One region of the Paraburkholderia sp. IMGN_8 genome, then DNA from elsewhere that is predicted to be linked to it. Evidence: predicted binding sites of a transcription regulator. Region 1 holds the regulator's gene; each other region holds the start of a gene.
What was found. The regulator LexA, encoded in region 1, represses DNA repair genes until DNA is damaged. The targets are predictions, from matches to a motif close to ACTGTATNNNNATACAGT.
Positions count from the first base shown of each region.

Region 2: the regulator LexA is predicted to act here: its motif matches at 1,386-1,403, upstream of WN982_RS29150 (VRR-NUC domain-containing protein).
Region 3: the regulator LexA is predicted to act here: its motif matches at 1,006-1,023, upstream of recA (recombinase RecA).

Region 1 covers NZ_CP150900.1:2,726,516-2,728,785, forward strand. Annotated here, with positions in the region: gene WN982_RS12560 (sulfate ABC transporter substrate-binding protein) at 1-501, opposite strand, end outside; gene lexA (transcriptional repressor LexA) at 817-1,467, shown strand; gene WN982_RS12570 (hypothetical protein) at 1,541-1,885, shown strand; gene WN982_RS12575 (DUF2939 domain-containing protein) at 2,040-2,270, shown strand, end outside.
Region 2 covers NZ_CP150901.1:1,757,169-1,759,438, forward strand. Annotated here, with positions in the region: gene WN982_RS29145 (IS110 family transposase) at 1-867, opposite strand, end outside; gene WN982_RS29150 (VRR-NUC domain-containing protein) at 1,419-2,270, shown strand, end outside.
Region 3 covers NZ_CP150900.1:673,183-675,452, reverse strand. Annotated here, with positions in the region: gene recA (recombinase RecA) at 1-925, opposite strand, end outside; gene WN982_RS03315 (response regulator transcription factor) at 1,160-1,927, shown strand; gene WN982_RS03310 (sensor histidine kinase N-terminal domain-containing protein) at 1,937-2,270, shown strand, end outside.

The DNA of each region.
Region 1 (2,270 bases):
GCCGCCTGAAGTCTTCGGATTCGGCGTAACGATCGACACGCCCGGCCTGGTCAGATCGTCCCAGTCCTTGATGTGCTTCGGGTTGCCCTTGCGCACGAGGAACACGATCGTCGACGTGTACGGCGACGCGTTATCCGGCAAACGCTTTTGCCAACCCTTGTCCAGCAAACCCTTATTGGCCAGCGCGTCGATGTCGTAGGCCAGCGCCAGCGTCACGACGTCCGCTTGCAGACCGTCGAGCACCGAACGCGCCTGAGCGCCCGAGCCGCCGTGCGACTGCTTGAAGGTGACCGACTCGCCCGTCTTCGCCTTCCACTCCTTGCCGAATGCCTGGTTGACGTCCTGGTACAGTTCGCGCGTCGGGTCGTACGACACGTTCAGCAGCGTCGTGTCGGCGGCGTGCGCCTGCGCCATCGCGCCGACAGCGGTTGCCGCGCCGAACGCGAGCACCGCGATGAGTTTTCTGGTCTTGCCTGCCAGCCCCGTGCCCCGATGGTTCATGCCAACTTTCTCCGCGTTGTAGTCCGCTGAAACAGCGTGTGGTGTTGTTTTGCGTCGCGGTCACGTGCACATGAGCGCCAACTCGGAGGCCAGTCTATCGAAGGGCTTTCATCATTAAAAATAATGTTTCTTCATTTTTTAATACGCAAAAGTGGTAATGACGGCTGGATAAGGCGTTGAGGCACGAAAACGGGTGTCGCAACGTCCTTTTGCGACGCTGGAACGCCACCCCAGCAGACGAACTTAAAGTAAAGCTTGAATTGCGCCGAATACTGTATAAAAATACAGTCACCTGTTCATACATACAGTGGCGCCATGACCAAACTCACCGCACGACAGCAGCAGGTTTTCGATCTGATTCGCCGGGCCATCGAACGCACCGGCTTCCCTCCCACCCGCGCGGAAATCGCCGCCGAGCTGGGCTTCAGTTCGGCCAACTCGGCCGAAGAACACCTGCGGGCTCTCGCCCGCAAGGGTGTGATCGAACTCGCGGCGGGTGCGTCGCGCGGCATTCGTCTGCTGGCGGGCCCCGAAGATTCACCGCATCAGTTCACGCTGCCGCACGCCAGCATCATGCAACTGTCGCTGCCGCTGATCGGCCGGGTCGCGGCCGGCAGCCCGATCCTCGCGCAGGAACATATCTCGCAGCACTATGCGTGCGACCCGGCGCTGTTCTCGAGCAAGCCGGACTACCTGCTGAAAGTTCGCGGCCTGTCGATGCGCGACGCCGGCATCTTCGACGGCGACCTGCTGGCGGTGCAAAAGAAAAGCGAAGCGAAAGACGGCCAGATCATCATCGCGCGCCTGGGCGACGACGTGACGGTCAAGCGCTTGAAGCGCCGGCCGAACGGCATCGAGCTGATCGCCGAGAACCCCGACTACGAAAACATCTTCGTTCAGACCGGCAGTGCGGATTTCGCGCTGGAAGGCATCGCTGTTGGGCTGATCCGCCCCGGCGAATTCTGAGCGCCTGCTTCTACCAACGCTTGCCCGACGCCGACGCGTCGCTGCCTCTACGTTGAATCGCCTGGAGAGACTCATGGAACGCCTTGCCCACCTGCTGCCTTTTCGCCAGTTCGGTCGTTTGCGCCATCTGCGCAAGCTGGTGCCCTGTTCGCTGATCGAGGCGTCCACGGCCAGTTCTCCATCGCTATTCGACGAACCCGCATCGCATGAGTCGAGCTTGCCGTCGTCGTTGCCGGCTTTCGCTCGCGTGTCGTTGAATTCGGGGCTGAATGCGGCCGAGCCGGCGCGACGCGCGCCGGTGCGGGTCTATCACGGGCCATCGCGGCTGATCATGGTCGGCACGGTAGACGCCGTGTGCCGAATGATCGATCGCTGCATCGCTGAAGAAGCCAATATGCACGGCGCGGTGTTCGAGTAATGCAGTGTGGGGCACGAGCGTTGTTGCCCTGCGGTTGGCCCGCGGTTGCTCGTCAGTTGCCCCGCTCGCTCCTCTTCAGATATTGCATCGCGCGGGATCGTTTTCGTGTGGCCGCGGTCCACGTTAGACCACCCTTGAAAGAGAGCCCCACTCGATGGCAGTTTCGACACGCACCAAACGCAGCGCCGCACGGCCGCTGATCGTTGTTCTGATTGTGATTGCGGCGGTGGCCGTGCTGGGATACGGCTATGCGTCGCCGTATATCGCGCTGAACAATCTAAAACGCGCGGCGGACGCGCGCGATGCGGAAACCGTCAATCAGTATGTCGACTTTCCGGCGCTGCGCGAGAGCCTGAAACAGCAGGTCACCGGTTTGCTGACACGC
Region 2 (2,270 bases), on a different replicon from region 1:
CATGGCAACCTTGAACGGCTTGCCGGCGTTGCGCAGACGGTCATAGAACGCCCTGATGGTGGGGTTAAAGCGCAGCGCAGGCACGCAGGCCATGTACAGCGCGCGCCGCACGATGGCGCGGCCGCCCTGGATGCGACGCTTGCCGACATGCTTGCCGCTGTCGCAATTGAAAGGTGCGACGCCGGTGAGTGCGGCGATCTCGCGGCGGTTCAGCGAGCCGAGCTGGGGCATGAAGGCGATCAGCGTCGCGGCAGCGCCGGGGCCGATGCCGGGCACGGAGCGCAGCAGGTCTTCCTTCTGGCGCCAGGCAGGTGAAGAACGCAGGAACGAATCGATGTCATGATCCGCGAGCCTGAGCTGCTGTTTGAGCCACTTGATGTGATCGTTCAGGCTCCCGCGGGCTGCGGCATGGGCGCGCTCCAGGCGTGCTTTCTCGGCGACCAGCATGTCCATGAGCTGGGCCCGGCGCAGCAGCAGGGCCTGCAACTGCTCGGTCTGTACATCGTTCAGGGGGCGCACGACGGGCTTGATGGCAGCGGCGAATTGAGCAATGACAAACGCGTCGATGCGATCGGTCTTGGCGCGCGTGCCGGTGGCCCTGGCGAAGTCGCGCACCTGTCGGGGATTGACCGCGACAGCGGGCAGTCCGGCCTGACAGAGCGCCCTGAGTACGGCGAGCTCGAGCTTGCCGGTGGCCTCCATGACGATCAGTGTGGGATTGAGCGCGCCAAGGCGCTGGACCAGCTGGTCGATGGCGACGGTTTCATTGTCGACACTGAAATGTTCGGTGGTGTCGTGGATGGCGACATCGAGGGTGCTGCCGCTGACGTCGATGCCGATATAAACGGAAGAAGAAGGCTGGTTCATCACGGTACCCATACTTGCAGGAAAATACGAGCTCGGGGCTCAGTCAACTGTTCGGGTTAAGAGGATGAAAAGGACAGTCGCTCAGGCTTTTCTGCGGGCTCGAAGCACTTTAGGCAGACGAGCTGACTGTCCATGTGGCGACAACTGATCGGATCGGCGCCACAGGAGGGAATATACAAGTAGGCAAAAGAAAGCGGCTTTAAACCGCTAATGCTAAGCGGGTCCCTCGCGCAGTTGCGGTAGTGGTGCATCTGGAATCTGTGTTCTCGCGCAATCCGCGTTAGTGACAAGGCAGTCATTTTTCCGGCGGCGCTGCGCGCGCCGAAGGGTACTTCTCCGCGCGCTGCGCGGTGCGTCTCGTGGGTCGACGAGCATCCTCGCTCGTGCGCATCTCGCGCTCGTGACAACGATGTTTGACGCTCCTGGCAGCGCTCTGACAACTCACTTGCTTTAGGTGCCTTAGGCTGCGCTGCGCCAGTTGCTTGCCAGCGGAACCCTTCACGGAGTTTGATATCATCACTGTATATACATACAGGTTCCGTGGAAGTGCCGTGGCAACAGAAGCCCCTTCAAATGCTCCTTACTATCTGCTGAACTTCGAGCGGGCGCTGGCGTGGGTCGCGGAACGTTACGACGATCTGCTGAACGTGCGCGAGCACGGCTTCCTGCTTGCCTTCGCGGCTCTGCCGCAGGCGTCGCGGGCGCTGCTGGTTCGTATGCTGATGCGCAAAGGCACACTGTTCCGCGCGAGCCGTCTGGCGTACGACGAGATCGGTTGCCCAGTTCAAGCGTCCGCTCCACTCGTCGATCTCGGTTGGGTGGACGCCGAGCCGCCATTAACGCTCGACGATCTGTTCGCGCTCACCACCCGCCCCGAGTTGCTGGTCATCTTTGCCGATGCCATCGCGTTGATCCCGGGTGCCCGGGGCTTGCGCAAACCGGACTTGCTCGAAACGCTGCGCCCCTTTTATGAGGCGGAGGGCGACGCTGCGCGTCCACTCGCCGCGTGGCACGCGGCAAGTACCGACTCCGTGTTGCACGTCGTGATCGCGCCGCTCTGCGAGCGGCTGCGTCTGATGTTCTTCGGCAATTTGCACCAGGACTGGTCGGAGTTCGTGCTCGCCGATCTCGGCGTGTTTCAATACGAGACGGTTGCGTTCGGACCTTCGTCGCGTGCCTTCCAGCAACGTGCCGATGTCGATGTCTACCTCGCTTTGCATGCCTGCCGCGAAGCACTCGAATGGCTGTCTGATGGCGAATCCATCGGCGAACTGGTCGCCGCCGTCGCCGCGATCGAGACGTCGAACCCATGGCTCGAAACGCGCCGCGCGAAACTGTTGTTCCGTATCGGCCAGCATTGTGAGCGTCAACACAATTGGCAAGGTGCGCTCGCCGTCTATGCG
Region 3 (2,270 bases), 2.1 Mb from region 1:
CGATCCGTTCGCCGTTGTAGCTATACCAGGCACCGGCCTTGTCGACGATCTTCGCCGACACGCCGAGGTCGATGATTTCGCCCTGACGCGAAATACCTTCGCCATACAGGATGTCGAAAATCGCTTCGCGGAACGGTGGCGACACCTTGTTCTTGACGACCTTCACGCGCGTTTCGTTGCCGATCACTTCGTCGTTCTTCTTGATCGAACCGATCCGGCGAATGTCCAGACGCACCGACGCGTAGAACTTCAGCGCGTTACCGCCCGTAGTGGTTTCCGGGTTGCCGAACATCACGCCGATCTTCATACGGATCTGGTTGATGAAGATCACGAGGCAGTTCGTGCGCTTGATCGTGCCGGTGAGCTTGCGCAGCGCTTGCGACATCAGACGCGCTTGCAGACCCGGCAGCGAGTCGCCCATTTCGCCTTCGATTTCAGCCTTCGGCACGAGTGCCGCGACCGAGTCGATCACGATCATGTCGATCGAGCCCGAGCGCACCAGTGCGTCGGCGATTTCGAGCGCCTGTTCGCCGGTATCCGGCTGCGAAACCAGCAGGTCGTTCACGTTCACGCCGAGCTTGCTCGCGTACTGGATGTCCAGCGCGTGTTCCGCGTCGATAAACGCTGCCGTGCCGCCGAGCTTCTGCATCTCGGCGATGACTTGCAGCGTCAGCGTGGTTTTACCGGACGATTCCGGGCCATAAATTTCGACCACACGGCCACGCGGCAAACCGCCGACGCCCAGCGCGATGTCGAGGCCGAGCGATCCGGTTGAGACCACCTGGATGTCTTCGATTACCTCACCTGCGCCGAGCCGCATGACCGACCCTTTGCCGAACTGCTTTTCGATCTGCGCAAGCGCGGCAGCGAGTGCCTTGCTCTTTTCAGCAGTCAGTCCAGCCGAGCCTTTCTTGCTTTCTTCCATGAATCGTCCTTTGCTATGATGAACGGCGTCTGAGGCAGATGTGCAGCCCATTTATCACGGGCAGCACACTAAACTCAGACACTGTATAAAAAAACAGTAGTTTTGGCAAGCGCGATTCTCATGCGAACGCGCATTTTTACCGTCGCGCCGCCCAAACTACCCACAATAATTTTCGGAGACCGCTGTGCACCCAGGGACACCCCACGGTGCCGGCAGAGCCCAAGCTGGCGCACCATGCGAATTCTGATTGCCGAAGACGACAGCATACTCGCGGACGGTCTGGTTCGATCACTCCGCCAATCGGCCTATGCCGTCGATCACGTCAAGACCGGCGTCGAGGCGGACACCGCCCTGTCGATGCAAACGTTCGACCTGCTGATTCTCGATCTCGGCCTGCCGCGCATGTCCGGGCTCGAGGTGCTGCGCCGCCTGCGCGCGCGCAATTCGACCGTGCCGGTGCTGATCCTCACGGCCGCGGACAGCGTCGACGAACGCGTCAAAGGGCTCGACCTCGGCGCCGACGATTACATGGCCAAACCCTTCGCGCTGAACGAACTCGAAGCGCGCGTGCGAGCGTTGACGCGGCGCGGCGCGGGCGGCGGTCCGACGGTGGTGCGGCATGGCTCGCTGTCGTTCGATCAGGTCGGCCGGATTGCGTATGTCAATGAGCAGGTGATCGACCTGTCGGCGCGCGAACTGGGTTTGCTCGAAGTGCTGCTGCAACGGATCGGCAGGCTGGTGTCGAAGGAACAGCTCGTCGACCATCTGTGCGAATGGGGCGAAGAAGTCAGCAATAACGCGATCGAGGTCTACGTACACAGGCTGCGTAAGAAAATCGAGCCGAGCGGCGTACGCATCATCACCGTGCGCGGGCTGGGATATTGTCTTGAGAAAGCCACGCTGCCGGCCAATGCGAACACGATTGCAACGCCTGCGGCCGACCCCGAGCCGCCCGCCTCGCCCCCGTCCGGCGCGATGCCGGCGAGCCACCACTACAAATAGAGGGCGCCCATGTCCGCACGCGCAGATCGCGCCACGGCGCACGCGGCGGACCTCGACGAGGCACGCGACGAGCGCTACGCCAACCCGTTCGCCCCGCCCGACGAGACCGAAGCCGCCGCCCAGGCACGCCCGCGCTCGCTGTTCGGCGAGATTCTCGACTGGATGCTGGCGCCGCTGCTGTTGCTATGGCCTATGAGCCTCGCAGTCACCTATCTGGTCGCCAAGTCGATCGCCAATGGGCCGTTCGACCGCGCGCTCGAAACCGACGCTTACGTGCTCGCCCGCCAGATTCATCCGGTCAACGGCGTGGCGGAGCTGGCGCTGCCCGACTCCACCCGCGATT